DNA from 2 places in the Acetonema longum DSM 6540 genome. Region 1 is predicted to be linked to the other one. Evidence: riboswitches for the same ligand, from Rfam matches in the RefSeq annotation. Region 1 holds a riboswitch; the other holds the start of a gene.
The links. Region 1 has a riboswitch for cobalamin ahead of ALO_RS21140 (sirohydrochlorin cobaltochelatase). Riboswitches for the same ligand answer to the same signal wherever they lie in the genome.

Region 1 (9,815 bases):
TAGCCGCCTCATCCAACAGATCATAGCCGCTGGACCGATAGACAGTTACCTGTCCCGGAGCGCCATTCTCCATAATTTGGATTCTCAAAACAACCGTTCCTTCCCATCCCGCTTTTCTTGCCTCCAATGGATAGGAGGGTTTGATCTCTGCCAAAATGCGGGGAGCAGTCGAGTCACCGGACCCTGGGCCGGAACCCGGACCAATCCCTGAACCCGCACCCGATCCTACACCGGAACCGGAGCCCGACCCAGAACCCGAGCCCACACCGGAACCGGAGCCGGTTCCCAAGCCTGAACCCGAGCCAGAACTTTTATCCATAGGTTTGGCATCATCATCCCTTTTAGCGGCAAAAACGGCGTTTGCCGGCGGTTCTTTCGGCTGTTGCGGTTGTTCCGGGTGCTGCGAAATATTCTCCTCAACGCTTTCAACCGCTTCTTCTTGTTCCTGGTAAGTGGAGGGGGTCTCAGGGACAGAAGGAATCGATGCAGCCGAAGTATCCGCAGCAGATGTATCGGCGGCAAACACGGCTATTTCATCGTTGCCGCCGCCGCTGCCTCCTCCGCCGCCGCCTCCGCCTAATTCCAATTCGATATACTGTTCCGGAGCCATGACGATGATCAAGCCAAAGCCAAGCAGCAGGGTGATATGGATCACTAAAGAAATCGTCAACGCTTTGCCCCAGTCTGTTTTTTCCACCGCAATCATCAGATACCTCCCCGGGTGTCGGCCGGTAAGCCGGCGCCAATCCGCTGCTTTATTTTATCTCATATTGCCGCCGGATAGACTGCGGCGGTACGAGGGATCATTCCATCGTTTTAATAATCCGGATAATATGATCGTGGGACAATTCCTGCAAATGATAATAGGCCGCTCCCAAGGAATTTGTGACAGCAGAGGGCAAATATAAAAAAAAGGAAGTCCCCATGCGGGGACGGCAGTGCGTCTGCCGAACGCACCATACAACAACAATAAGGGATTTAAGATATGGCTAATTTTCCTCGCCAGCCAAAATAGCGTGGAAACCTTTCGACGAAAATTATAAAAGTCCCTTCCCGCAAAAGCATACAGAAAGGGACTTGTTAGCGGAGAAATCCATTGAAACAGACAATCCCGGCCAAAATAGCCGGGAAGGTAGATTACTCCATAATCCCCTCCCCATCGCTCGTGGGTAAAAAAAACGGTGACTGTTAGACAGGCAGTTCTCCTGGCTCTGGTTCTTTGCTCACCCACACCTTCCCAAGACACAAAGTCTCAGTGGCACTTTTCTGGGTTTGCTCCCCATTACAGTGGCGGGACCGCGCCGGCATTACACCGGACTTCCCTATTAAGCCCTTACGGGCACCTATCTCATTACTATTCAATTTTGTTTTATTGTAGCAAAGAATGACAATTCTGTCAAGCTGTCAAATCGCAATTAATCCGGTCTTTTGATTCTTATTTCTAATCTCATACCGTCCGAATTCAGAAAATGAAAAACATACCGACTGCATATTAATTCAACATTCCTTCACCTCTAGCGCCGGCAAAAACCCATATACTGATTCCACAGCCGCTCGGTCATATGGCAAGCGCCGCGCAGGCCCATAAACGGCAGATCGGTCAAAATGACTTCGTCATAGACAGGCATGGCGATGGTCTGACTAAGCACCGTCGGTGCCCGCTGCTGCAAAATAGCCTTTTCGTTGCCGCTGGACAGGAGCAGTCCTGCCGTCATTTCGTCCAGATACTGTTCGACAGCCCGGCCGTCGGTTTGTCCGTTCCAAACGGTACCCAAGCTCTGGGGGACAGGGTAAGACGACATCCCGTCCTGCAACACAAAGGTAATGGAACCCGAGGCGGCCCACTCGGCGGCAAGGACCTGGGCCAGCCCCAATGCGATGGAAGAAGGCGCGACAATCAGGGTGCGCTCAAGACACAATTCGCCCCATTGCCGCTGCAGGCGTAGCCTTCCCGGATCGGCACAGCAAAGCCGCCGCAGACCACATCTCCCAGCACATCGTAGAGGACAGTCTGCTCATCCTGTATCGCCTTCAGTTCTTTCAACTTCTCCAGAGCAACGATAATGCCGCGGCCGGCGCACCCTACCCCCGGTTCCGGGCCGCCGGCTTCCACGCATTTCACGCCGGCAAAGCATGTTTTCTGACCATATCCAGCACCATCTGCATACAGGTCCTGCCCAGCAGCAGCCGGGTAGAGTCGTTCTTGGGATCGCAGCCGATCTGGCAGACCGGATAGCCTTTTTCCGCCAGCGCCGCCGACACATTTGCCGCAGTCGTCGATTTGCCGATGCCGCCCTTACCGTAAAAAGCAATTTTTTTCATGATCGCTTCCTTTCTGATCGGAAAAGCCCATCTGTGGCCTCGAATCTGGGATCGTTCAAAAAGGTCCAGATGCTAGGTAAAAGCAACGCCTGCGTTGTCATACTGAAGAATTTAGGTGATTTTTCGGCTTATGAGAAAACAGCCGCTATTACCCTTTTCCCGAAAAGTCACATTCTGATAGCGCGACGAGGACGGGCGCGAGACTGTACGTTCGGAAGGTGCGTCGAACGCCCGCAGGAGAATGAAGTGACGCAGATAGGCCTTTTTCAACGGTCTCCTAATTGATTATTTGGGGCTCCTGCTTCACCCACACAGTCACACAAGGCAGGATTTCGGTTTTGCCAAAGCCGTTTTCCGCTGCATGCAGCCGGACTATTTTTCTGATGGCTTCATATTCTTCGCCGGCAAATATCTGAAAAGGCTGCACGATTACCTCGGTAAACCCTTCTTGCCGCAGGCGTTCTAAGGCCTGTTTCTCATTATCCACCTGAATCCCGTCGTGTTCCGCCAATTTTTCGATCAGGGCGCGGGACGCGAAGGCTTGACGCACCTCATAGTCAGGAAACTCCGCCCGGATTCTATGATCCATACCGTTCATCGCCAAGCGGCGGGCTTCCTGGTAGGTGGAGCCTATACCCACCATCAAAAAAGCGGTTTTTTCTGTCTTCTCCAAAGCATCATCCCTCTCAAAGTTATTGGGAAACAGACAGGCAAGGAGCGATAGCCGCAACAGCGGCAAAAAACAAACAGGCGGCCCTCCCTGAACCGCGCAGGAAAGGCCGCCTTACGCAAATACTGAACCCATATCCCGGCCCCGGCCGAAAACAACCGGCAAAAATTGCGTCGCTAATCCCCTTCCTATCGCTCGTAGGTCTGTAGCGGTGATTGTCAGACAGGCAGTTCTCCTGACTCCGGTTCATAGCACCCCTGCACCTTCCCAGAGCCCACGCTCCAGTGGCGTTTTCGCAGGATCGCTCCCCGTTACAGTGGCGGGACCGTGCTGGCTTTGCACCAAACTTCCCTATTAAGTCCTTGCGGACACCTATCCCGAATATTCGGTTATCAGCTTTATCCTAACATACCGGGGCACAGCGGTCAATCCTCAAACCCTGGGCCTGTTATGTTTATAGCTGCTGCCAGGCGACCAGCCCGCTGCTAATTCATGACAGTTTCTCTCGGCAAAAACGTAAACGTTTCCGGATCAATAATGCGGCTGAAACACATGGACGGTATACCGCCGTGCTGAACCACTTCCTGCTGAGTATCTTCAATGGCGGCTTTGGCGGCAGGCGCCAGTGGCATGCCTGAACAGATATTGGCGTAAAAACGCGGCATAAACATGCGGGAAGCTATGGGATTATAGCCATTTTCCATACCGATCATGACATAGAGCCGGCCCATATTCCTCAAATCCCGATTGTCCAGCTTACTGTTCAGCGTAATTAATTGAAGAGCCGGTGTTGCCCCCCGCAAATTTTTTACCAACTGAATGCGGTCACATTTGCTTTCCGCCTTTTTGCCGCCGGAAAAAATCAATTGCTTGTCATTGCTGCGGCCAATGATGTGGACCCAGTCCGGCTTGCCGTCAGTAACGGCTGCAATAACGTCCTCCGGCTGTTCGCAGCCGGCAGCACTCACTGTCACCAGGCCTGCGGCCACCTGTGCAACCGCTTGCCGGATCGTATCAAATTCCCGCATATTGTCGAGAAGATCCAGTTTAAGAATCAGCAAATTACGCTTAGCATCCATCCTAGCCACTCCTTATTGATTTGTCCGTGTGGCAGCAAATAAAGCACTGCCGCACGAAGCAACCATCAGAATGAGTATTCCGCGGTCATGTAATAGGTTCTTCCCTGTTGTGGATAGGCAACATTGCCCTTGTCAAAATGATCACTCTGTAAATAACGCATGAGCTGCTTAGGTCCCTGATTGGCGATATCATTAACACCGGTACTTAGTTTGAACTGCTTATCAAAGCTATATTTCATACCGATATTAAATATTCCCATTGGCTCATAGTACGCAGCCGTACCGGCATTATTAAGCCAGCTTAGTTTGTCCGTCCAGTTGTATTCGCCAAAGACGCTGAGTTTATCGCCGGGGAACCGATAATCCAGCCTGGCGTTGGCCGCCCACTCCGGTGTCCAGGGGAAAGGCTGTCCCTGCCATGCAGCATTGCTCGTATTATCATAAGCCTTAAACCCTTTGGTAATCAAGGAGTCCTGCCAGGTCGTGCTTAAAGTAAAATCAAATTGTTGCCAATGCATCTCATTGCTGAGCTCAAAACCCTGAATCTCGCCGGCGCCATAGTTCGTGTACCAGGTCGCGCCGGTCAAGGGATTAAAGGCGGTGGTCATCAGATTTTCTGACTTGCGATTAAAATAAGTCAAGGTAGTGTCGTTGTCCACGCCGAACAGCTGGCCGTTTCGATTGACGGATACATCCCAATTCTTACCGTGCTCCGCAAAAACTTCCGGACTCCATGAAGCTTCGCCTTTGCCTCTATTGCCCCTATACCATCTGCTCTGAAGGTTGACACCGTCGCCAAACACCTCATACCAGCTTGGCAGTCTGTGATAGGTGCCATAGGTGGCCCAAGTCGTCCACTGATCATTCCATTTTTTCTTAAGGCCAAGGTTATAGCTGTACAGCCAGCCTTCCCCTTCCATGACATCAATACCGATATTCGATTTTTGCGCCCGCACCAGCGGCGTAAAAGCCAAGCTGCCTCTGTCGTCCAGTTTCATAGTATCCTGAACTTGGAAATAGTAATTGCTCATATCGTATTCCGGCAGGAACAAATGCTCATAGCCTTTCCATTCTGGATCAGAATACTGGTCGGCTGAAAAATTTACCTTCATAGTTTCCTTGCTGGCGGTGGTCAGAAATTCCAGTAGGTGACTTTCACCCATCTTCCAGGTGCCGTCAACGGAAGCGCTATAGGAATCATTGCGAAAGGTATTGGTGCCAAGGACGAAACCCCGGTTGCCGGTCTCATATTTGGTCCATAACGTTTGCTTGTCCTGATGTACCGTGCCCAGCTTCCAGCCCCATTCCACATTGCCGGTCTCTTGCCGGTGGCCGAAGGACAGCTCGGTCTTTTCCGTATCCACCGTGCCGTTGCGTATGGCCTGTTGCTCATCATTAAAGGAATCCGGCCAGTATTGTTTCGGCAAATCCGCCAGATAGGAGTCGACGGTTTGCGGCGTATGGGTCGAATTATTGATATAGTTGAGCTTGACAAACCAGTTGTCATCCTGCCATTTGGCGAGGATATCGTTGTTTTCATAACCATTATTCTGACGCCAACGGTTTCGTGGATAGGTTGGACTGTCATTAGCATAAGTAGTATAGAGTTTATAATACTTAAAGTCACCTGTGGCCTCTTCCCGATTCATCGCGAAAAGCAGACTGCCGTCACCCATCGGAGCCGTTGTTTCCAGGTTGAATTTCTGCCCGCCAAATGAGCGCAGGCCATAGCTGACCTTGCCGCCAGTTTTGTCCGGCTTTTTCGTGACAATGTTGATCGCGCCGCCCATGGCCGCGCCGGCGAAGCGGGCCGGGATGTAGCCGCGGTAGACTTCGATCCGCTCGACATTGTCGATGTTGAGGTTTTCGAGGTTAACGGCCTGTTCGCTGCCGGTATTCACTAAAACGCCATCCACGTAGATATTGACCTGGCTGGCCGAAGAGCCGCGCACCCGCACCGTTGTGTAGTGGCCGGCGCCGCCGGAGAGCTTGTCGATATGGATGCCCGGCACCGTCTGCAGCAGATCGCCCAGCGTCTTGTGCTCACCCTCGTATTGGGGTAGTTCAATTACGGATACCGTACCCGGAGACAGCTTTTTCTCCCAGTCCGGGCGATCCGCTTCAACGACCAGCGGGGCCCAGGTAAACCCGTCAAAATCTCCCTGCTGCAGCGCACCGGCTGCCTCTGGACTGTTCGTGCCGCCTACCGCGGGGTTTTCATCAGCGTTTGCGGTGTCAGCATTACTACTAGCACGGTTGGCTGCATTCGGCTGCTGCGGTGGAGCATTACCCTCAGGCAAATTGCTGGTTGTCTCTTTGCCGGCAGCAGCATCTGCAGCCGTGATACCCGCGGTGTTTACAGTGTCCGTAAACAAGCTTCGATCGGCAGCATTCACTGCTTCCGATTTTTTGGCTTTGGACGGGCCGCCCCAGCCCCAGGCGATGCCACCGTTGATCTGCCAGTCGGTATCGACCTTGCCGCCGAAGGATCTGTTGACCTCCAGCCAGCCGTCACTGCTGCCGCTCAACTTGAAACTGCTACCCAGTGTCACATCATACCAGGTGTCCTTGCCGGCCAGGGTATCCACCTTTTGCGAGGCCAACACATTCTGGGCAGTGTCTGGATTCGCGCTGTTCTGCATGGCATAGAACATGGCGTTGCCGCCGTCCATGAAGTCATGGTTAGCCGACAGCTTGAGATACGCTTCACCTTTGTGCTCGCCCTGCCCATAGCTTTTACCGATGGACAGTCCGGCGCGGCCAAGCAGCATATCCATTTTATCTTGTTGATAGCGAAGACCGTTGTCCAGACGGAAGTCGAAGGAGCGCATCACACCGTAGGAAAGGCCGACTTGCGGTTCCATAAACCAGCCGCTCCCTTTATCGATCCGCAGGCCGTAACGGGCGCCGATGCCGTAGGTTTGGGCGATAAAATCCTTCTTGTAGCTGTCACCGAAGGAATCGGTATAGGTATTGGCATTATCGATGGTGCTCCAGCGCACAGTGGTATCCAAATAGTGTCCTTTGTCGCCTACCCAGAGCATGTATGCGCCGAGCCCGTCGCTGTCCAAATCGCCTCTGCCGCTGTTGTAATCCGCGCCGCCGGCATTCTGAGCGCTGAAATCGGCGCCGGAGGTCATCTTGCTGAAGAACAGCCCGGTATAGAGCTTGCCGCCGAGCAGTTCCCGGTCCCGCAGCTTGTCGTAGCCGACCTGAATGCCGCTGTAGGTCTGGCCGAAAGTGGAATCCTGAATACCGTCATAGGTATATTTCCCCCGCCAGGTATTGACCCACACGCCTTCCCGCCGATCGAAATCGTCCTTGGCTATGCTGCGGTTGACGAACCGCCGGTCGTCGCCGCGCTTCCAGAACAGGCCGTCCTCAATCCGCCACAGGTTGCGCGTCGAGAGGGCCGCGTTGGCGGCGGAGTAAGCCCCCTGGGATAAATATCCTTGGCGCTTGGCACTCCAGTAGACGGAATAGCTTCTGTTATATTCATTTCCGCTTCCATCATCTAACAATTCAGTTGTAATGATATATTTGTTCAATGCTCCGTCTACTTGATTGATTGCTTCTCCTGCTACAACAAATTTATCCATATTCGCAGTATCAGAATTAGAAATTTCAAATACACCAGTAACTTGACCTTCCAGCAATGCCGCCGTCTGATTTGCCCAAGAGAAAGTACTGTCATTACCTGCCCCAAAATCCTTGTTCATAATATATTCAATATTAATATGTACTGTCGGATATGATTCCTGATTAATAACTGTCGGATTATTCAATACGATAGTTTCACCAGCACCAACATAACCGCCAGTTGACGGGTCATAAGTTCTGGTTCCTAGATTGATACGGAAATTAATGTTGCCTTCAAAATTTCCATTGTTTATTTTTAGGATGCGAGCAGTGCTGCTTGCAGTGGCTACAGACCATGGGTCATAACCGTTTGCTTCAGTATAACTATTTGCGGCACTGTATTTATAAGCAAAATCAATCGTCGAACCCGACAGCATGGTTAAGGCATTCACATTAACCGTTCCGTTACGATCCAAAGGCCGCCAAAGGCCGCCATTGTCAATCGTAATATTCGCATTATATTGGGCTTGTCCTATAGCTTTGCCCTGATTAGCGATAGCATAGGTGGTATAAATCTGCTCATTTTCGCTGATAGCTTTAACTTTCCACGGGCCACCGCTGCCCCAGTTTGTGTAATTAGCCGTTTCTCCAACTAATTCTAAAGCAGCATAACATGACACTGTATAAAAAGGATGAAGTATAAATGCGAACGAACATACCTTAAGGGCGTTGGCCATGCGTTTTTTACAATGCTTTCTGCTCAAAAAAATCCTTCCTCCTAAACGGTAAAGAAGGGGCGGAGTTTCCGCCCCTTGCATTAGAGCTTAATATTTTTTAGCAGTATACGCTTTAACAAATGCTTCAAAATCTTCCGGTTTCACGCCAGCGCGGGAAACCAGCAGCGGATGTACAAAACCCCGCACCGATTTGATGGAAGCAGGCGCAGTCCCTGCTTTTAGGCGGCGCGTAATGGCTGGCATCGCCAACGCAATCGCGTTGAATGTCGGACTGCCGGCAGCACCCCATTCAGATGCCGTACCCGCCGAAACTGCACTTGTACCGGAAGCAATACCATCTACATCATAGATGCCAAGATTGTCCCCCAGCATGCCCCAAACTTTGCTAATGTCATCAGCAGGCAACAACGCCCACAAATAGCCAAAAACGTTTGAAATATTAGCATTATTCGTGAGTAGCTGCGCAACATTCGACAATAGTGCATCTCCGGTCAAATCACCTATTTCAGCTACCCACAAACGACCGGAAAAAGCAAAAGATCCATTATAGGAACCAGTCAAAATATAGGCAGTGCCATCGGAAAGAATCGCCAGCGAACGGATATCGAATTTGTCGTCATTAGCAGTAGTTTCCGAAGAATTGGCTGGACGGACAAGATTGGTTACCGCAAGGTTTGCGGGAGTCACTCTTTGAATGCGGGATGCCTGATTCCATACAATGGGGGTGCTATTCCATTGCGGCCCGCCCAGAGCGGCTGCATAAAGATTGCCACCGTAAAGCTGAAGCTCGAAAACATTCGGCGCTAGGGTTGCATCCGGTCCATCGACTACACTAGCTAAATTAGAAGCGCTGAGTTTAACGATAATGCTATTGAAATAAGTGTAATCACTGGGATCAGAACTGCCAGGAGGCGAAACCGCATATTGCTGAGCTACGGCGTAAATATAATCGACCGATGATTCGGTATTGAACACCGTATCTACGCTATAAGCTGAAGCGCCTGATCCTGTTGCGGTAAGTTGATAATAATCGGAAGCTAGCGTCAGGGTTTCCGCAGCGCCGCTCACACCATGCACAAGTTTGAACACTCTGCCGGCAGAATAGTCAGCACCAAAGAGCGTACCCGCGTTAGCACCATCTGGGGAGTTGATGCTGTAAATATTAAGTAGGTCTGTATTATCGCTGTATTGATAGGGCGTTGTTAAATTAGGCGCTACTGTCTGCGTCCAATTGCTGGGATCATATACGGACAGATAGCAGAAAATCTGCACAAAGCTTGAATCATAGCGCCTTTCTACTATCAATACCCTAGTACCGATGCTGCTGCCGCCATTGAAATAAAAAGCGATAGGGTCAGTAGTGGCAAGGTTCGCACCCGAGCCACTGACAACGGCCGGCGTAGAGCCGGATGAGGAAATTAATCTGAC
Region 2 (20,170 bases), on a different contig from region 1:
CAGAGGGAACCCATAATACGTATAGCGCCCGCTCCGGGGTGGATTTCGGGGCTACGCTGGGATTAGGCGGACGGTGGGCGCTGCAATACCGGGGGTTGAATGTCGAGTCGCAGGATAACTCCTTTTCACAGTGGCCGGATGGCTCGCCCGTCGACCCGAACTATGAGTCCTTGACGGAGCGAATGCGACTGAGGGCTGCCGAGGTTAATCTGCTGTACCGGTGGAACAGATACTGTTCGTTGTTTGCCGGGAACGTAAGGGCCAAAGGCAGGTTTTCTTCTGCCTATCGCGATCATGACCCGCTAGAGGATCTATCTCGGAGCAGGGCAGTGAGTACGAGAACGAAAGCGGCGGTCCAGTTTGGCGTGGTCGGATTGATGCCGTTGGCGCCCAAGTTAACGGGGTATGCTTCACTGGGGGTTGGAAAGGATGTTTCGAGTTGGGGTGTAGGGATTTCGTATAGGTTGACGCGGGATATGGACTTTAATCTGGATTACCGTAAGTTGGCGGTGAAGGGATTACGGTCGGAAGATGCGGAAATGGAGGCTGAAACTGGCGGCCTGGGCTTTGGGATGACTTATCGGCTGTAAGGACGATCAGGTGCTCTCCAAAAAAAGAAACGGCACCGTTACGTGCCGCTGCAGCTAAACTTATATCCCACTCCCCACACCGTCTGTATATAACACGGCTGAGAAGGGTCCGGTTCAATTTTTTCCCGCAGGCGGCGAATATGCACCGTGACGGTATTCTCGTCTCCCTGGTAATCACTGTGCCAGATTTTATTTAAAAGCTGTATCCGTGTAAATACCTGCTGCGAATGGCTCATCAGCAAAAACAGCATATCAAATTCTTTGCCGGTCAGAATGACCGGCTGCGAGCGTACGGTAACCGTCCTGGTCCTGGAGTCGATCGTTATATCCCCGCATGCAATCGGGTTCTCCTCCGGCCTGGCCTGAGACCTGTTTGCGCGGCGCAGCACGGCGCGGACGCGGAGAACCAGTTCGGTGGGACTAAAGGGCTTGGCGACATAATCATCGACCCCCATTCTCAGCCCAACGATCCGGTCAAGTTCATCCCCTTTGGCCGAAAGAATGATAATGGGCAGGTCTTCGGCTTCCGCACTAAGCCTCTTGCAAACATCCAGGCCATTTAGCTTCGGCAGCATTAAATCAAGAATGACCAAGTCGGGCCTGTCCAGCTTGGCGGCCTTGACCGCGGCTTCGCCGTCGGCTGCCGCAGCTACCTGAAATCCTTCTTTTTCCAGGCAATGGCGCAGAATTTTCAAGATTTTAGGATCATCGTCAACAGCAAGAATTTTTGCCGCCGCCATACTCATCCCCCCCGATTGATGCCGGAATGGTAAAACCAAATATACTGCCTTCATCCGGACTGCTTTCCACCCATATTTCCCCGCCGTGAAGCTCGACCAGGTTCCTGGCGATGGCCAGCCCCAGCCCGCTGCCGGCATACTCACGCCGGCACGCTGCGTCGGCCTGCCGGAACGTCTCAAAAATCACTGTCTGGTCGGAGGGGCTGATACCGATTCCCGTATCTTTCACCAGAACTTGCAGCTTAGGAGTATCGCAACCGGAGGTTATCATTTCAACAACTACCGAAATCTCTCCTCCTGCCGGGGTAAATTTAATGGCATTGCTGATCAGATTTCTCAGGATATGGCTTAGTTTCTCGTAATCCGCGCTAATCAACGGAACATCCGGGGCTATCCCGACAGTAAAGCCCAGATTTTTCCGGGCGATGAGCGAGGCAGTGATCCTCGTGATACTCTCCAGCAGCTGCGGAATATCGACCGGTTGACAATTCAGCCGGATGAGGCCGGCTTCCATCTTGGACATGTCCAGGATGTCGTTGATTTGCCCCAGCAATTGGTGAGCGCTTTCAAAAATATCCTCAAGATATTCCCGCTGCAGCTCGTTTAGCGCCTGCCCTTCAGCCAGCATGATCTCGGCAAATGCGATGATGGCCGTGAGAGGAGTGCGCAATTCATGGCTCATTACAGCCAGGAATTCAGACTTTAAACGGTCGGTCTCGCAGAGCCTGGCATTCATTTCCCTGAGCTCCCGCCCCTGCTCGATAAGCTTCCGGTTTGCCTCGTACAGCAGCCGGGTGCGTTCAGCCACTTTTCCCTCAAGCTCGTTATACAATTGCTGGAGCCTGTCAGCCATAGAATTAAAAGCCGAGGCCAGATAGCGCATCTCATCATAAGTGCTCTCTTCATTCAGAGCCGCCGCCCAGTTTCCCTCCCCCAGCTCCAGGACTCTTCCGGTCAGTTCTTTGATCGGTACGACCACAATATGTTCCATCATCAGATATATGCCGCCAATACTGGCCAGGATCATCAACAGGATGAACGAGACTTGAGTCACAATATTAGCATTGATATTCGCCTCGAAAGCCGTCATCGGAACGACGACACTGATCGCACCGGCAAAATCTCCCGGGGAGCGCCCTTCTTTAGGAAAGCCGGCAATATCGCTTGCCCCGGCGGGTTTGCCATGGCAGGGCATACAGGATGGATCATAATAAAGCGGCACCATATAGCGGAAAACCCGGACCCCGCCCAGCTGATCATACCCCCACAGTTCAGGAAGATCACGGTCCAGCGCCAGTTGCGCCAGCATTTCTGTTTCATAATTATCCGGAGCATTCGCCGGGTCCCGGGGCTGGAGCCGGGTCTGCTTCAGCCTGTACCCCGAATACTGGTTGAATATATCGCCGATACCTTTGCCTACCGCCGCCGGGTTCAGATGTTTAAATTCATAATTTCCAATGGCGTCGCAGTTAATCGCGTCTTGTTTAGCGGCGATAAAAGCCCGGGTCGCAATTAACTGCTGCGTGATCACCATTGCCTTTTCCTTCATTTCCGCTTCGGCCTGGCGCTTATACTGGCTGAGACTCCAAAGTAAATTAACGGTCATCATTACGGTCATGATGGCCGCTGTTCCCAGCATAAATTTCATTGTCAGACTATTCTTTAATTTTATCATGACCACATACCCACCAAGTAAATTACCTGCTGGGTATTAGATTCAAGTTTAACTAAGCTTTTCCTGCCTGGTCAACACTGCCGGCTGATTTTAACGCCGGTATGATGTAACGGAAAGTAATGGCGACCATGATGACGCCGCCGCCGGCCAGGGACCAGAAGCCCGGCGCTTCGCCCAGGAGCAGGAAAACCCACAGGGGGTTAAGAATCGGTTCGATCATGGTAATGATAGTAGCTTCCAGCGCCGTAACCCATTTGATGGCCGTAGAATACAGGACATAGGAAAGGCCCATCTGGATAGCCCCCATCGCCACAATAGCCACCCAGCCGGCCACCCCGGGAGAATCGTTGAACATAAAGGGCAAGCCGCACAAAAAAGCCAATATATTGCCCAGCAAAGCGGAACCGAAAGGCGAACCATCCTTTTGCCGGCGCATGGCCACAGTCATAACAGCCATGCCTATGCCGCTGGCAATGCCCGCCAGATTTCCCGTCAGGCCGCCCGCCGACATTTCGTCCTGAAAGAAGAGGACCATGCCGCCGCCCACCAGACTGATGGTCAGCCAATCATAAAGATGAGGCTTTTCCCGCAAAAAAATTGCGCCCAGGATGGCTACATAGATCGGAGAGCAGTATTGCAATAAAATGGCATTGGCGGCCGTGGTCAGCTTATTGGCAACGACAAAAGTCACAACCATGAGGGCATAGCCCGCTCCGCCCCAAACCATCGCCCCATTCCAGCGCAGCGGTGAGCCGCGAAAAGCCGTCCAGATCACAATGGCGGAAATGGCGCTTCTGGCGCCGGCAATGGCCAGGGGATTCCAATCGACCCATTTGATCCCCAATCCGCCGGTGCTCCACAGAACTGCGGTGGCCAATAACAGCAAAATGCCCTGCAGACGGTCTGTGCCGGGGAATTTCGTTTCAATTTGCAAGATAACACTCCCTTTACCAGTACCTTACGTCATTAATCCATGCTGTTAAGTGACGCAAGGTACTAATGCCCATGATCTAAGATACTCCTATTCCAGCCTGCCGTCAACGCAGAATTAGGATCATTTTATCCGATCATAGTGCCTGCATGGCAAAAAGGAATCCTTCTCGAAATTCCGGGCTGATGACAGCAAGGAGACTTTATAAATTCTCTGCCTTCACCTGAATCCGGTTGATGGAAGGTACGTCAATAATTCGATCCGCCACTTGCTCCGCTAAATATAGATTATGGGTAATCGAAATCATTCCCATCTTTTTTTCGGCTGCGTGCCGGAGCAGAAACCGCCAGATATGCGCCTGATTCATCGCATCCAGCATTGTACTCATTTCATCAGCGATTAAAAAGCGGGTCTTTTCCCCTAATGCCCGGACCACACAAAAACGTTGCAGTTCACCGCCGGAAAGCTCATTGGGCCAGCGCTCCAACCACTGCTGCTGTATTCCCAGCTCCTGCAGAATCCTAGGATCAGATACGCCGCTTTCCGCTAAGGACAACTTCATCTTCCAGCGGGGATTCAACGCTTTTTCCGGATGCTGGTAGACCAGTTGCACCGGGCAATACCCATATTGGGGCAACGGCTTGCCCTCCCAGAGAACTTCCCCTTCCAGCGGCTGAAGATAGCCGGCGATGATTTTGGCCAGCGTACTTTTCCCGTAGCCGCTGGGACCGACTAAAGCGACGCGCTCCCCCTCCTCAATGGCCAGGCTCACGTCCTTCAGCACCCACGGGGCCGTTTCGTAACGAAAGCTTACATGATTCACTTCAATCATGGCTGCCACAGGCACACCTCATTTCTGTGCGGGAAATTTCCCAAACGGCGCAACTTGCGCCGCATTTAGGGCAGTAAGGCAATTGAAATCCGTTTTGCGGCAGAGCGCGGAAAAGAGCGCGGCTGTAAGGATGCTTTAACCCTTCCCCGTCGCCGGAAAATTCTTCCCGCTGTGCCGTCTCAATCACCGTGCCGCTGTGGAAGATAGAAATGCGGTCCGCCACATGCAAGGCCAAATCAATATCATGGGTAATCAGCAAAACGCCTTTACCCTGGTCGGCAAATTCCCTGAAATCCTGCAGCGCCTGAACGGCAATTGCTAAATCCAGACCAGGCGTCGGTTCGTCGGCAATAATCAGTTCGGCATCGGTGACCACCGCGGTTGAAATCAAAACCCGGCGCGCCATGCCGCCGGAGAGTTGAAACGGATAAAGATTTGCCGCTTGCAAATCCAGGCGATATTTCGCGAAAGCCTTCTCTTGCGCATCCCGCAGTTTTTCTCCGACAATACCCCGCACCTGTCCGCCCACCCGCATCAGGGGATCCAGATAAGCCACTGATTGGGGAATGAATGCAATCTCTTTGCCACGCAGCGCTTCCCGGTATTCCCGGTTCAATTCTTTCCCTTTGTAGGCCATGCTCCCGCCGGTCCTGGCATTGTCCGGGAGAATGCCCATGATGGCGTGAGCCAGCAAACTTTTGCCTGAACCGCTGGAGCCCACGACCGCCAGGATTTCCCCGGCGTAAACCTGCACGCTTAAATCGGAAATCACTTGGCTTGCCCGCTTTTCTAAAAAGGCATGGTAGCTTTCAAAACTTACGGATAGTCCCTGTACATCCAAAAGCACGGTCTTTTGCCCTGCAACCATTTTCGTCCCTCCCTTACTCATGCGCGCTGTAGGGGTCGATCAAGGCTTTCAAATAATCCCCGACTAAATCAAACAGCATCACAACCAGCAGCAAAGCCAAACCAGGGAAAAAAGCCAGCCACCACATCCCTGTCGCCAGATGTTTCATGGACTCGGATAAAATGATTCCAACCGCCGGCACATCCAGCGGCAGGCCGTAGCCAAGAAAAGTGATTCCCGCCTCATGCAGGATGGCATGGGGAAACAACAAAATTAACCCGACCGCATACTGGGGAAAAACATGCGGAATGATATGGCGGCCGGCCACATACCACGGACTTTTCCCCATCTTGCGGGCCACTTGTACATAATGAGCCGACCTTACCTGCATGACTTCGGCCCGGATAACCCGCGTCAAACCTGGCCAATGCGTCACTGCAACCCCTGCAATCACGCCAACCGCACCGCCGCCAAGCGAAATCGATATTAAAATCAGCAGAATCATATGCGGAATGCCCATGCAAAGATCGACCAGCCAATTCACCACAGCATCTACCTTGCCGCCAAAGACCGCCGACAAACTGCCAAGGACAAGCGCAATGACCGAGCTGACTGTTGCTGCCAGCAAACCGATCCGAATGCTCATCGAAAGCCCGGCAACGGTACGAAAAAACATATCGCGTCCTAAATAATCCGTTCCAAAAAGATGTTCACCCGAAGGGGCCAGGCGTTTCAATGCGTAATTTGGCCCGTAAGAAACCGGGTCCATCAGGATGCCCCCGAGGGTGATGGCGGTCAAAATCAGCAGGCCGGCCGCAATTGCCAAAAGGACTTTTTGCCGGTGATTGATCCCCCATTTGGCAGAAACCGCCACTGTTGCCGTATTACTTTCCATGACTGCCTCCTTCCCGGATTTGCGGATCGACAATTCCATAAATGACATTGGCCATAAAGTTGCCGGTAAATACGAAAAGAATGCTGAACGATGCAATTCCCAGCAACAAAGGAACATCGCCCTTCAAGCCTGCGACAGTCGCCGCATTGCCCAGGCCGGGATAAGAGAAAACCTTCTCGGCCAAAATCGAACCGCCAAACAGTTCACTAATGGATGCAAATTGCAGAGTAATGCCCGGCAGGGCGATATTGCGCAGCCCATGGCGCCAAATGATCTCCCGGGGCTTTTCCCCGCGGGCTTTGGCGAAAAGGATATATTCGCTCTTGAGAACATCGATTAATTTTTGGCGGGTGTGGAGCGCAATCCCGGCAACGCCGGTAACGCTCAAAGTGACTGCGGGTAAAATCAAATGATAAAGCCGGTCTGCCCAGGTAATCTCATATGACAATTTACCAATCGGGGCCCCCAGCCCCAATGGAAACCACTGCAGCTGAATGGCAAAAACCATCAGCATCAGCAAGCCCAGCCAAAACACAGGCGTTGATGCCAAAATCAAGCAAAAAGTCTTGATGCCCCGGTCCAGCCAGCTGTCTTTATTCGCCCCGGCGATAACTCCCAGTGCAAAGCCCAAAACGCCGGAAAGCACCCAGGCAAGCCCCATCAACGCAAGAGACGCCTGAAAGCGCTCGCCGATAATCTTCAGTACCGGCTGACGGTAGGTAATCGATTCCCCCATGTCTCCCTGAAAAATATGGCCTATCCAGATTATATAACGCTCAACCGGCGATTTGTTAAGGCCCCAGTATTCGGCAATGTTCTCCCTTTGCTCTTCCGATACATTGATGTCTCCTAAATACGCATCAACAGGATCGATTGGCGAAGAAACAACCAGAATGAAACTAATCAAACTCACAGCGATAAGCAGGGTAATCATTCTCACCAGCGTACTGCTCAAATAGTCAGTCAACCCTTTATTCACCCGGATTCTCCTTTCTACGCAATGTCTGTAAACGCCATAGCTCTATTATCAAAATAAAACCTGTTTATGAGGATAGCTTGCGGGCTCCTTATCCCCGTTCCCCCATCCTCATGAACAGGCATACTGAATTTCTCTTTTCTACTTCCACTCCCATTCGTGCAAATTACTCAGCACCATTGCTCCCTGAGTACGGTGGGGAGCGCCTTGTTCGCCCAGGTCCAACCCGTCGCGGACAAAAAAAACCATGCTGCTGTAAGCGATCCACCAGTAGGGATAGTCGTTAAGAACGCCATTTTTCCCGTCCCATTGAGCCAAACGCCAATTCCGGTTCGCTTCCTCTTGGGAAAGCGCCCGCAGCGCTTTTGCCGCATATTCATCGGAAGCCGGATTTCTATAGCCTGCCGGATTGCCATAGCCGGCAGCGCCAATTTGGTTGGATTCATAATAGCGATAGAATTCCAAAGGCGTGTAGCGGCCGATGATCCAGCCTGTCGGTATTCTGGGAGCATTTTTAAGCGCTTCCGATTTGGCCTCGCTTTTGGCAATAATATGAATGCCTAATTGCTTAGCGTCTTCGGCGGCCGCCACGGCTAGATTATACACCTCAAGATCACTGCTGCGGCCTGTAATGACAAATTCGGCCTTGATACCGTCTTTTTCGCGGATCCCATCACCGTCGGCATCTAGCCAGCCGGCCTCCGCTAAAATTTGGTTGGCCTCTTCCCGGCGGTTATCACTGAAAAGCGCCTCCGGGTTGGCCCACGGCAATTTCGGCGAAAATCCGGTCGCTACAGTGCCAAAGCCATTGAATGCATTTTCAATAATCCGCTTGCGGTCAATGCCGATGTTTAAAGCTTTGCGGATTGCCGGATCTGCCGTAACGCGGTTTCCGCGGACAAATCCTTTTTCATCCGTATATTCCGGCGTTGTGGGGAGATTAAATACCAGGCCGGAAATGGTCGGTATCTCGGCCAAGCGCATACCGGCAACCTTATGCTTGCCATACTCGGCGTTAATCCACAGCAGATCCAGCTTGCCCGACTGGGCGGCTGCCAGGGCCGCATCTTCATCCAGCTTAATAATCGTCACTCTTTTCAGCTTGGGCTTAGGACCATAATAATGCTCATTCGCTTCAATAATGAGTTGTTGTTCCCTTTCGAAATGAACCATTTTCCAGGGGCCGCTGCCGATGGGATTCTTGATATAGTTTTCATCGTAGCTTTTTTCCGGGACAATGCCGATCTCGCTTACATTGTACGGAAACATGGACCATGGCCTGGTTAACCGGAACACAACGGTGTTGTCGTCAATGACCGTCGTTTTTTCGATCATTGACGTATCAGCGGAGGATGGAGTGGCTTGCGCTTTCCGGAAAGTAAAAATGATATCGGAAGCTTTCAAAGGGCTGCCGTCAGAAAATTTTACCCCTTTGCGCAGATAAAAAGTATATTCCAGCCCGTCAGAACTGACTTCATATTTTTCGGCCAAATCACTTTCGATTTGATTGTGATGATTGACTTTCACCAACGAGCTGTGAAAAAGCGGCGGAAACCAGACGCCATAGCCGGCAATGGGATCATATTTTTGCGAAAGCGCTAAATCGCCAACCGATATCGTCACTTCTTCTTTTTCGTTCTGTACTGGTTCCACCCTGCCGCAGCTGACCAGCATTGGCAAAACCAGAACAATCATCCAAAAAACATTCCAGCCTTTGTTCATAACCTCACTCCACTTTCAGCCTATTTCAGGATGTTATTCCCAAAACCATTCGTTCATGTTTTCAACGATCGAAATCCCCTGACCACGCGTCGGCAGTTTTTTCAGGGAGGGAAGCTGCAGCCCTTCCCTTATCAGATAAGTCACGTCAGGACGAGCAATCCACAAATACGGCACATCCCTTTGCGCAAGCGTCTGGCCTTCCTGCCAATACCGGTTCGCTTCTTCCATGTTCTTGGCCGTCAAGGCCTTTTTGACAACGGCGTCAACTTCCGGGTTTGCATAGGATGCGGGATTGCCAATCACAGCCTTGCCGATTTGAGAAGAATCATAGTAGCGGTAAAACTCGATCGGATTGGGCTGTCCAAAAACCCAGCAAGTGGGTATGTTTCTCGCTTCCCGGCATTCTGACCATGGCGCGGATTTCGGTATAATTTTTATCCCCAGCTTTTTCGCATCTTCCGCAAGAGCAACGACAGTATTATAGCGGGCCTGATCATTGCTGCGGCCGGTAATCACAAATTCCGCCCTGAGCCCGTTCTTTTCGCGAACGCCGTCGCCGTCAGCGTCTTTCCAGCCCGCTGCTTCCAACAGCTTTTTCGCTTCTTCCACCCGATTGTCCTGAAACGTATCGCCATTGCTCCAGGGAAGCGCCGGCGCCGCGCCGTAAGCCACCTGGCCAAAACCGCTCAACGCGTTATCGATAATGGTTTGTCGGTCGATCCCGATATTCAGCGCTTTACGGATGGCAGGATCGCCCGTCACCGTATTGCCGGCTTTTTTCCCGGCGGCGTCAGTCATTTCCGGAATCGTAGGCAAATTAACTGTCAAGGCATCCATCGCCGCCATCCTGTAAAGCTTCATCCCGGCAACGTCCGTCTTGGCAAACTCAGATTCAATCAGCACCAAATCCAGCTGCCCCGATTTGGCAGCCGCCAGGGCAGCATCTTCATCCAGTTTTAAAATCGTTACTTTTTTAAACTTCGGCTTTATCCCGTAATAGTGCTCATTGGGCATGAGAATCAGCTGCTGCTCTTTGGCAAACTCCACGACTTTCCAGGCGCCGGATCCTACCGGATGATCGCCGTAATTGCTATGATAGGCATGCTTAGGCACAATTCCGACTTCACTCAGGTGGAAGACAAAAGTCGACCAGGGATACTTTAAATGAAAAACAACCGTATGCTCGTCCAATGCTTCAATGGAATCCAGCATAGTCAGGTCAGCCGCAGAGGCTTTACTTTTTGCCGTCGTGAAAGTAAAGACCACATCATCAGAGGTCAGAGGGTGCCCGTCCGCAAATTTGGCGTCGGTTCGTATTTTAAACGTGTAAATTAAGCCATCCGGACTAACCTCATAAGATGTGGCTAAATCGTTTTCCAATTGGTTGTTCGCTTTCACCTGCAACAAATGGCTGTGAAAGATATCCGGCGCCCAGACGCCATAACCCGCGGTCGGGTCATAGCCGCCAGCCACCAAATTCACTCCCGCGGAAATTGTAATCTCGTCTTTTATTATCTTTTCTGGATTTTTAGGCGATGCGCATCCCGCAATAAAAACAAGAATAAGCACCAAACTTAACAATAAAATCTTTTTCATGCTTATCTCCCCCTATTGATTAAATATAGCGTTACGACTGGCATAAGGCAATGGATGATGTCTATATTTCAGATTATTTAAGAACTATTGCAATCAGCAACCGGTTCAATCAGTTGACGGGCAATTCGATCGTCAGGGTATATACAGCTTCATCCTGCGCAATGACCAGGCTGCCCCCGTTTTGCGCCAGCAGGCTTTTACTGGTTTTTAACCCCAGACCGGTACTTGCTGTCTGACTGGCAGCAGCGCGGACAGTATTGCTGAAGCTGATATACAGTGAAGTATGATCAATAAAGGCGGAAATTGATACCACTTTTGCCGGATCAGCATATTTAATAAGATTTGAAAAAATATTGTCAAAAATTCGTTGCAGGCTGTCAATCGGAAAACTGATACTATAGTGTATATTTTCAGGCTTGGTAAATTCGGTAATAAAACCATGAAAATCAAGGAGCAGAACACCATCATAAATAAGATGCTCCAGCAAACTATGATCAATATTCGTGTTCAATCCGGCAGCGTCATCATCAGACGCAGTAACCAGATACTCAAACATATTGTCAGTCAGCTTTTTTAATTGCCAGGCCTTTTCCTGACAGGTATGCAAATACTGACGCCTTTGCTCGTCACTGAGATTTTTTTTCTGAATCATAATTTCCAGATAACCGATTAAAGCGGAAAGCGGGGTGCGGACATCATGAGATATTGCTGTGGCAAAATTGCGGTTAACCGTTTCCAGGCGCTCCTGCCGTTGGTTCTGCAGAAGCAGGGAGCGCCGCATGTTATCAATATCCCGCGCCAGTGAACCAAGCTCATCATTGCCCTTTACGGTGATGGGGAAATCCAGGTTTCCGCCCTGCATCAATTTTATTTCATGATCCAAACGGTGAATATACAAGGTCTTTTGACGAACGAAAGATAACATGATCAATAAAAATACGAAAAAAAATATTACCAGATTCATATATGTAGCAATATCTTCATAGCGATGTTTCAGAAAAGAAGTGATACTGACCATCACATCCGCATCATGAAAATGAAGCGGATAGAGCGCATCACCCGGGGGCGGCTCCGCCCCGAGGCCGCTCGCGTTGGAGTCATAGATAAGCCTGCCGTTCTGATACATGGAAATCATGGTAATCTTCCTTGAGGCCACCCATTTGTTTAACTTGTGAAAATCCAAAACAGATACATTCTCTTCCAGAATATAAGCCTGCAGCCGGGATACCTCCTCTTGCAACTGTTCTTTTACAAACTGCGGCTGCCTAAGCCTTTTTTCGATCCATATGCCTGCACCGGCCTGTAAGCAGAGAAAAAGCAAAACAGACACGAAGAAAGAAATCATGAGGCACAGAATCAACTTAACATTCAGCTGCATATAGACCGATTGTTTAAATAAGTTTATATCCTTTCCCCCAAACCGTAACAATATATTTCGGATTCTGCGGATCTTTTTCAATCTTCTGCCGTAAATTTTTGATATGCACCATAACAGTATTACTGGATGCCGGCATAAATGGTTCCTGCCAAATTGTTTCGTAAATAGTTTGAACAGAAAATACTTGATCCCGGTTCTTGGCCAATAAAACCAATAATTGATATTCTATGTGGCGCAGCAAAATATCAATCCCTGCGACCGATACTTCACCTGCTGTCGGATGTACCAGCAGCTCCCGTATCTTGATATATTCGTTAGCCTGATTCGCGCTTTTCCCCTGATATACGGCGTAGCGGCGCAACAGCGCCTGTACCCTTGCCGACAACTCTATGGAAGAAAACGGCTTTAATAAATAATCATCTCCACCACAATCAAACCCATATTTCTTATCGGCGATATGGGCTTTTGCGGTTAGAAACAAAATAGGTGCCATTGTCTTTTGGCGCATTTCCCGGCACACATCAAAGCCGGATTGATCCGGCAGCATAATATCGAGAATTATGAGATCGATATTGGGATTTAACAGCAGCAGCTTCATGGCGGCAGCGCTATCCTCTGCTTTAAGCACTGTATAGTTCATATCGCTTAGTAAAATAGAAACAATATCACGAATATCTGCATTATCGTCAACGATTAAAATTTTGATTTGCTTACCCATAATCAGCTCCTTAGTAAGTGCGGCAGAATTGTCCTGCGTCAATTTAAGCGGCGGCCATGAAATTAAAAAATGAGACCCTCCCTGCAGCAACAGGGGGAGGTCCCATTTTAGAATAATCTATCTACGAAATATTCCGATTAAAAAGCCGAGATTATTTCGATAAATTCCCTCCCTGTCTGTCGCAGGTCAAACGGTGATTGTCATGCAGGCAGTTCTCCTGGCTCTGGATCGTGGCTCTTGCCATACCTTCCCGGAACTTACGCTCCAGTGGCATATCATGGCTTTGCTCCCCATTACAGTGGCGGGACCGCGCCGGCCTTTAACCGGTCTTCCCTATTAAGCCCCGAAAGGCACCTGCACCAAATTATTTTTTTGTCTTTTCTTGCATTTTCGTTGCTATTTTAAATTTTAGCATAGGTGTTGCTTACTGTCGAGCGCGGTTGTCTTGTTTTTACTTTTATTTATGTTCTTCCATGAAAAAAGAATATATTTTTGAAACCAGCTTGGAAAATAGCTTCAACAGCATGGGAACGGCAGCTAATATTATTGGAATATAATTTACTGCTATCTTAAATAATGTACCAGAGTGAGCCAAGGCTACGGATGGAATAGCCATCAAAGCCGCAACTATCAGAAAAGCCTTCATTATCCCCCCTCCTATTTACTTAATATAGTGGTCAATCGCCTCTTGTAAATCTTTAAGAAACTTTTCTTGTTTGCCCTCATTGACCGCATGAATAAGACAGTGTTCAAGATGATCTTTCAATATGAGTTTCGCAGCATTGTCTAGAGCTTTTCGAGCCGCTGCAATCTGAAGTAATATTTCAGGGCAGTCACGGCCTTCAGCAGCCATCTGCTTAATTGATCGAACGTGTCCTTCAATTCTCGACAGTCTGTTTGTAACTTGTTTCTGATGAGCATGTGTATGATTTTGCATAAAAGGTATCCCTCCTCCAGCTCCATAATATCCCCCCGGGGAGGATATTGTCAAGGCAAAAGCGGGTAAAGAACACACTCTGCGCCTTAAAATGAAAAACAGATGCCTTGAGGCATCTGTTTTTAACATAATATTTTCTTTTAAAATTCGCCAACATGCCCTTTGGCATCTTCCAAAATGATCACACCGCCGTATTTGGCAAACCGCTCGCGAACAAAGCGCAACATAGCAAGGCCATTATGGTCAAAATTCCTCACATCGTTCATATTGAGAACAATCCGCCTGTAACCATAATACAGGTGCTCCAGCAGGCTGCTTTGTAAAAGTTCGATATGTTCCGTAAAAACATCACCGCTTATGTTAATATATACCTGCTGCGAATCCGCCTTTACCCAAATTGACATATCTTCCACTCTCCCGGCGTTTGTGGCGCAAGCGGCACTAGTATAACCATTCAGCCAGTGTGCCGGTTACTTACCCAGTGTTGCCCCTAAAGCTTTGCATTCCTGCAGCCCGTCTGCATCCGGCGTAAGCTGTATGGTCAGCCCCTCGCCGATTACATTGGCGCCGTACCCCTTCATACGGTCGGCCCATTCCCGCATCCACTGCCCGTCGCCCCAATCATAGGATCCGAATAAGGCTACGGTCTTACCGGAAAAATCCACATCCTGCAAGGAAGCTACAAATGGTTCCATGTACCCTTCTTCCAGCATCTCTGACCCCATGGAGGGGCAGCCAAAGGCTACGGCATCCGCTGCCGCCACATCCTGTTGGGTCGCGTCTTCCACTCTTAGCAGTTTTACTGTATTGCCCTGCTCCGCTCCTTCTTTTACGGCTTGCGCCATCATTTCCGTGTTGCCTGTACCGCTCCAATAGATAATTGTTACTTTCTTCACGGTAATCCCTCCTTGGTATAATGATAATGATATTCATTATCATTATACCGCATTATGAGAAATTGTAAAGACCTCTTTGATCAACAGCTATTTCTTTCTCATGGACTAGCGTAAGGCAAAATATTTTTGATAAAAAAGTCCCGCGCCGTTGATCCGGAAACACTATGGACCGCACCGTCATCGATTTGTACAGATACTGCTTCTGTGCAATGATTCAGGCAAAAAATCGCGTTAATCTCAACCTGGTCCGCCAGCCCGTATTCTTCGCGCAATTGCTGCAGGGAATTCAGCACATTATAGGAGCCTTTGATATGACAGGCGCTGCCTATGCAAACGCTGACCTTGATCATATTGTCACGCCTTTCTAACATAATCCACATGGAGCAGCCTGTGTATGTTGCCTTTCAGCAGCCCGTCATAAAGCGCCATGATGATCGGATTTTCTTCCGAGCGTTTGATGCTGCTCATTCGATCGGCCTCATACAGCCCCACGCTCCTTTTATTTCTCCCTTCCCGTCCGGCAACCGGCTGCCCGGCGCCGCAGATACAGCCGCCGGGACAGGCCATGACTTCAATAAAATCATATTTTTTTTCGCCGCTGCGAATCTTATGGATCAAGCTATCCGCGTTTTTGAGACCGCTTACGACTGCAATCCTGACCTCGCGGCCGTCAAGGACGATACTTGCTTCCTTGACTCCCTGCAGACCCCGGACGCCGGTAAAAGCGATGGCCCGCAGGGCGGAAACCGATTTATCGTCGGCAATGCGCCGGATTACCGCTTCGGTAACACCGCCCGTCACCCCGAATATCACTCCGGCGCCGCTGGCGGCGCCAAACGGCATATCCACAGCCTCCGGCTCAATTTCGGAAAAGACGATGCCGGCTTCCCGAATCATTTGGATCAGCTCTTGGGTGGTAATAACATAATCCACATAGGGAACCCCATCTTTTTTAAATTCATCCCGCGCCGCTTCATACTTCTTGGCTGTACAGGGCATGATCGCCACAACGACAACCTTACGGTGGGAATGACCGTAATGCTCTTTCATTACACTGGCGAACATCTGCATCGGCGAACGGCAGGTGGATATCTTGTACATAAGCTGAGGATAATGCAATTCAGCATACCTTACCCATGCCGGGCAACACGAGGTGAATAAGGGCAGCTTTTCCTCTTTCTGCAGCCGCGCCGTAAATTCGCCGGCTTCTTCCAGCACCGTAAGATCGGCGCCGGTCGAAGTGTCAAACACTTCGTCAAACCCGATTCTCTTCAGGGCGGCGACGATTCTGCCCATCACATTTTCCCCGTCGGCAAGGCCCAGTTCTTGCCCGATGCCGACTCTGACGGCGGGAGCTATCTGCACGACCACTTTGGTATCCTTATCGCTTATGTCCTGCCACAGCTTCACCGTATCATTTCTGACAACGATCGCCCCTGTGGGACAGACAGCCGCACATTGGCCGCACCCCACACAGTTGGTCGTGGCTATTGGTGCGTCAAACGCCGTGCTGACGCACATCTTTGAGCCACGAAAAGCAAAATCGATGGCGCCGATATTTTGTACTTCATCACACATTCTCACACAGTCGCCGCACAGGATACATTTGCTCTTGTCCCGGACAATGCAGAGTGACGAGGTATCAAGTTCAGCCTCCCCGAATGTATTGCCAAACCGTACCTGCTTTATGCCAAAACGCTGGGCCAGTTCCTGAAGCTTACATCTTCCATTTTTCTCGCAGGTGGTGCAATCGCGGCAATGACTGGACAGGAGCAACTCCAGGATCATCTTTCGGTATTTTCTAAGCCGGGGCGTATTCGTGCGCACCTCCATACCGGCCTGGGGCGGTGTGGAACAGGCGGCATGAATCTCTCCCCGGTTATCCTCCACAACGCACATGCGGCAGGCGCCATAAACCGACAATTCCGAGTAGTAGCAGAAGGTGGGGAGTTCGATTCCCGCCTTTCTGATCAAATCCAGGATATTTTTTTCACCGGCAATTTCCACCGGCAGATTATCAATAATCATAAACTCCGTGCTCACGGTGTCAGTCCTCCTTTATTGCTTTAAACGCGCATGAGTCTATACAGGCTCTGCATTTTATGCATTTCCCGGAATCGATCATAAACGGCTCCTTGATCTTGCCGGAAATAGCTCCAACCGGACACAGCTTGGCGCACTTAGAGCAGCCGCGGCATATTTCCCGGTCAATATAAATCCGTCTTAATTTCTGGCAGATCTTGGACGGACATCGCCGTTCCACCACGTGAGCTTCATATTCTTCGCGGAAATACTTGATGGTGCTGACAACCGGGAAGGCGGCGGATTTGCCGAGGCCGCACAGCGCCGTCGACGATACGGTATCAGCCAGTTCCAGGAGCATGTCGATATCCTCAGGATTCCCCTGTCCGGCAACGATGCCCTCCAGAATTTCCCGCATGCGTTTGGTTCCCTCACGGCAGGGCACACATTTGCCGCAAGATTCGTTCTGGGTAAAATTCATAAAGAATCTTGCCACCTCTACCATACAGGTATGTTCATCCATCACCACCAGCCCGCCGGACCCGATCATTGCCCCCGCTTTTTTCAGCGAATCAAAATCAAGCGGCAGGTCCAGATGCTCTTTGGTCAGACAGCCGCCGGAAGGGCCTCCTATCTGTACGGCCTTGAACTCGGCGCCGCCACGCATGCCACCGCCAATGTCAAAGATAACCTCCCGCAGTGGCGTGCCCATCGGAACCTCAATCAGTCCTGTATTCTCTATGTTCCCCGTCAGGGCAAACGCCTTGGTGCCGGGGCTTTTTTCCGGCCCTATCGCTTTATACCAACCCGCGCCGTTTTGAATAATCAATGGTACATTGGCGAAAGTTTCCACATTGTTCAGCACGGTAGGCTTGGCAAACAGTCCCTGTTCAACTGTCCGCGGCGGCTTTACCCTTGGCATGCCGCGTTTTCCTTCTATAGACGCGGTAAGGGCGCTGCCTTCACCGCAGACAAAGGCGCCGGCGCCTTTGTTGATTTTTATATTAAAATGATAGCCGGTTCCCAGAATGTTTTGACCGAGAAGCCCGAAATCCCCGGCTTGAGCAATCGCTCTCTCCAGGCGGCTGACCGCCAGGGGATACTCGGCGCGCACATATATGTACCCTTCCGAAGCGCCGCAGGCCAGGCCGGCAATCATCATCCCCTCAAGCATTCTGTGGGGATCGCCTTCCATGATGCTTCTGTCCATAAATGCACCCGGGTCGCCTTCGTCACCGTTGCAGACAATATACTTGACTGCGTCTTTTTGCCGCCTGACCTGCGACCATTTGCGGCCGGTCGGATAGCCGGCGCCGCCCCGGCCCCTTAAATTGGACTGATCGATCGCCCTGATGATGTCATCCGGGCTCATATCAAAAAGGGCTTTTTCAAACGCCTGATATCCCCCGATCGCTAAGTATTCCTCGATGGAAGTGGCGTCGATATGTCCGCAGAGGTCCAGCACCAGCCGCGTCTGCTTTTTGTAGAAGGGGATTTCTTCCTGCGTCGGATAGGTTTGCCCTTCCTTTTGATAGGCAAGCCTGTCTACCAGCCTCCCGCCTAAAATTGTCTCTGCGATGATTTCGGCGCAATCCTCCGGTCTTACCTTGATATACAGCCAGCCCTGCGGCTCTATCCGCACCAGCGGGCCCATTTCGCAAAAGCCGTGGCAACCGCTCTTTTTGACGCCCACCGCATCATTATGCGGCTCCTTTTCCAGGCTTACCGAGCACTGGATCCCTTGGTCCTCCATCAATCGGATCAATTCGGCATGGATATCCAGCGACCCGCCGGCCACACATCCCGTCCCCGCGCAAACCAGAATCTTCTTCTTTTGCGTCTCAAGCGACTTTTCATACGTGGCGCAGGCAGTTTTCAGTTCTTCCCGGTTTAAAAGCATCTCAGTTCTCCTCCTTGAACTTCGCAAGAAGCTGGCTTGCTTTGTCCGGCGTCATCGCCGGATACACCTTATCATTGACCGTAAGCACGGGCGCAAGTCCGCAGGCGCCGAGACAGGCAACCGTTTCCACCGTAAACAGCAGGTCGTCGGTGGTCACCCTGGTTTCAGAAAGGCTGAGCTCCTGTCTCAGCCTTTCCAGGATGGGAACCGACTTTCGGACGTGGCATGCCGTTCCGTCACATATTTTTATCACATACTTGCCTTTCGGTTTGAGGGAAAAGTTTTCGTAAAAAGTCGCTACACTATAGATTTTGGCTGTGCTGATTCCAAGCTTGTCTGAAAGGTAAACCAGTGCTTCCCGGGGCAGATATCTGTATTTTCCTTGCGTATCCTGCAATATCGCGATAATATTGCTCGGCTCATGTCTGTACTTCTGCAGGATTTCATCCATCTCCCTAAAATCCGTCACTTCATGCATCGCGTAACCTCCCGACAATATATTGTGAATTTTTTCTCATTTTCAGTGTATCTGATCCCACAAGTGATTGCAACTTAAATTTGTGAAAGTTTTCTCATTATTAATTTCTGATTATGAAACGATAAAACGGGTTACTCAATGTGGCTTTAACATCGAATAACCCGTTTATCCATAAAACTATTCTTTTTCCAGGGGCAGCCCAGCGCTTTTCATTTTATCCCGGAATTCATCCTCATACTCTTGATAAGTATGAACCGGCACAGGGTAATTCCAAGGATTCACGTGCCGTACCGCCCGGTTATTGTTGGCCATGTTCCGGGTCGGGCTCATAAATACGCCGCCCATGTGCATAAGTTTGCTGAAGGGAAAATACGCGATCAACAGACTGACGGCAAACAAGTGAATATAAAACAGTATCCCGATATTGCCGGGAACAGCCGGCTTAAAGGTCATCAGTCCGATCATCAGAGATTTGACGGCGGTAACGTCCACGTTGATAAAATATCGCATCAACAGTCCGCTGGCCGCGATCAGCATGAGCAAAAACAACGGCAGGTAATCGGCGGCCAGGGAAATATAGCGGACCCCCGCCATGGCCATCCGGCGAAGGAACAGGTAAGTTACCGCTGTCAGCAAGGCAATGCCGGTCAGGTATACCGCCTGGAGGTCCATCAGGAAAAATCCGTCCATGGCCTGGAGAGAAAGGACAAGCGCCGGCGCCGGGTCCATAAGAAACCGCAAATGCCGCAGCACTACGATCAGCAAAGACCAGTGAAAGACCAGGGCAGCCAGCCAAAGCCACTTTTCCCAGTGATAAACCAGCCAGCCTCCGGTTGTGATGGATGGCCGAGTGTTATGAAGCAGAGACCGGAAGCAAAGGATCTCCAGCGCCATTCTGGCAATAACACCGGCAGTGTTAAAAGGATTGTCCACAGAGGCCGGCTGAATCCAGGCAAGGGATTTTTGCTGACCGCAGGTGGTGGGAATGCGGAAAGGAACCGGCGCCTTGGCCCAGTCCAGGACCTTATAGACGAAAC

Region 2: it holds a riboswitch for cobalamin, as region 1 does, so the genes downstream of both, ALO_RS03780 (response regulator transcription factor) here and ALO_RS21140 (sirohydrochlorin cobaltochelatase) in region 1, are expected to answer to the same signal.

The regions. Positions count from the first base shown of each region.
Region 1 covers NZ_AFGF01000269.1:53,797-63,611, reverse strand. The annotation lists gene ALO_RS21850 (energy transducer TonB) at 1-706, opposite strand, end outside; cobalamin riboswitch at 1,179-1,362, opposite strand; gene ALO_RS19595 (hypothetical protein) at 1,515-1,919, opposite strand; partial or broken gene ALO_RS19590 (AAA family ATPase) at 1,940-2,322, opposite strand; gene ALO_RS21140 (sirohydrochlorin cobaltochelatase) at 2,600-2,995, opposite strand; cobalamin riboswitch at 3,201-3,383, opposite strand; gene ALO_RS19580 (hypothetical protein) at 3,478-4,071, opposite strand; gene ALO_RS19575 (TonB-dependent receptor domain-containing protein) at 4,137-8,414, opposite strand; gene ALO_RS19570 (hypothetical protein) at 8,475-9,815, opposite strand, start outside.
Region 2 covers NZ_AFGF01000025.1:9,271-29,440, reverse strand. The annotation lists gene ALO_RS03835 (outer membrane beta-barrel protein) at 1-590, shown strand, start outside; gene ALO_RS03830 (response regulator transcription factor) at 629-1,330, opposite strand; gene ALO_RS03825 (ATP-binding protein) at 1,302-3,005, opposite strand; gene ALO_RS03820 (DMT family transporter) at 3,058-3,939, opposite strand; gene ALO_RS03815 (ABC transporter ATP-binding protein) at 4,139-4,768, opposite strand; gene ALO_RS03810 (ATP-binding cassette domain-containing protein) at 4,761-5,636, opposite strand; gene ALO_RS03805 (ABC transporter permease) at 5,650-6,510, opposite strand; gene ALO_RS03800 (ABC transporter permease) at 6,500-7,444, opposite strand; gene ALO_RS03795 (ABC transporter substrate-binding protein) at 7,628-9,208, opposite strand; gene ALO_RS03790 (ABC transporter substrate-binding protein) at 9,242-10,804, opposite strand; gene ALO_RS03785 (HAMP domain-containing sensor histidine kinase) at 10,914-12,134, opposite strand; gene ALO_RS03780 (response regulator transcription factor) at 12,196-12,900, opposite strand; cobalamin riboswitch at 13,091-13,273, opposite strand; gene ALO_RS03775 (hypothetical protein) at 13,358-13,546, opposite strand; gene ALO_RS03770 (metal-sensing transcriptional repressor) at 13,562-13,837, opposite strand; gene ALO_RS03765 (STAS domain-containing protein) at 13,978-14,241, opposite strand; gene ALO_RS03760 (flavodoxin) at 14,308-14,733, opposite strand; gene ALO_RS03755 ((2Fe-2S) ferredoxin domain-containing protein) at 14,832-15,083, opposite strand; gene ALO_RS03750 ([FeFe] hydrogenase, group A) at 15,088-16,776, opposite strand; gene nuoF (NADH-quinone oxidoreductase subunit NuoF) at 16,781-18,655, opposite strand; gene ALO_RS03740 (NADH-quinone oxidoreductase subunit NuoE family protein) at 18,657-19,133, opposite strand; gene dsrM (sulfate reduction electron transfer complex DsrMKJOP subunit DsrM) at 19,311-20,170, opposite strand, start outside.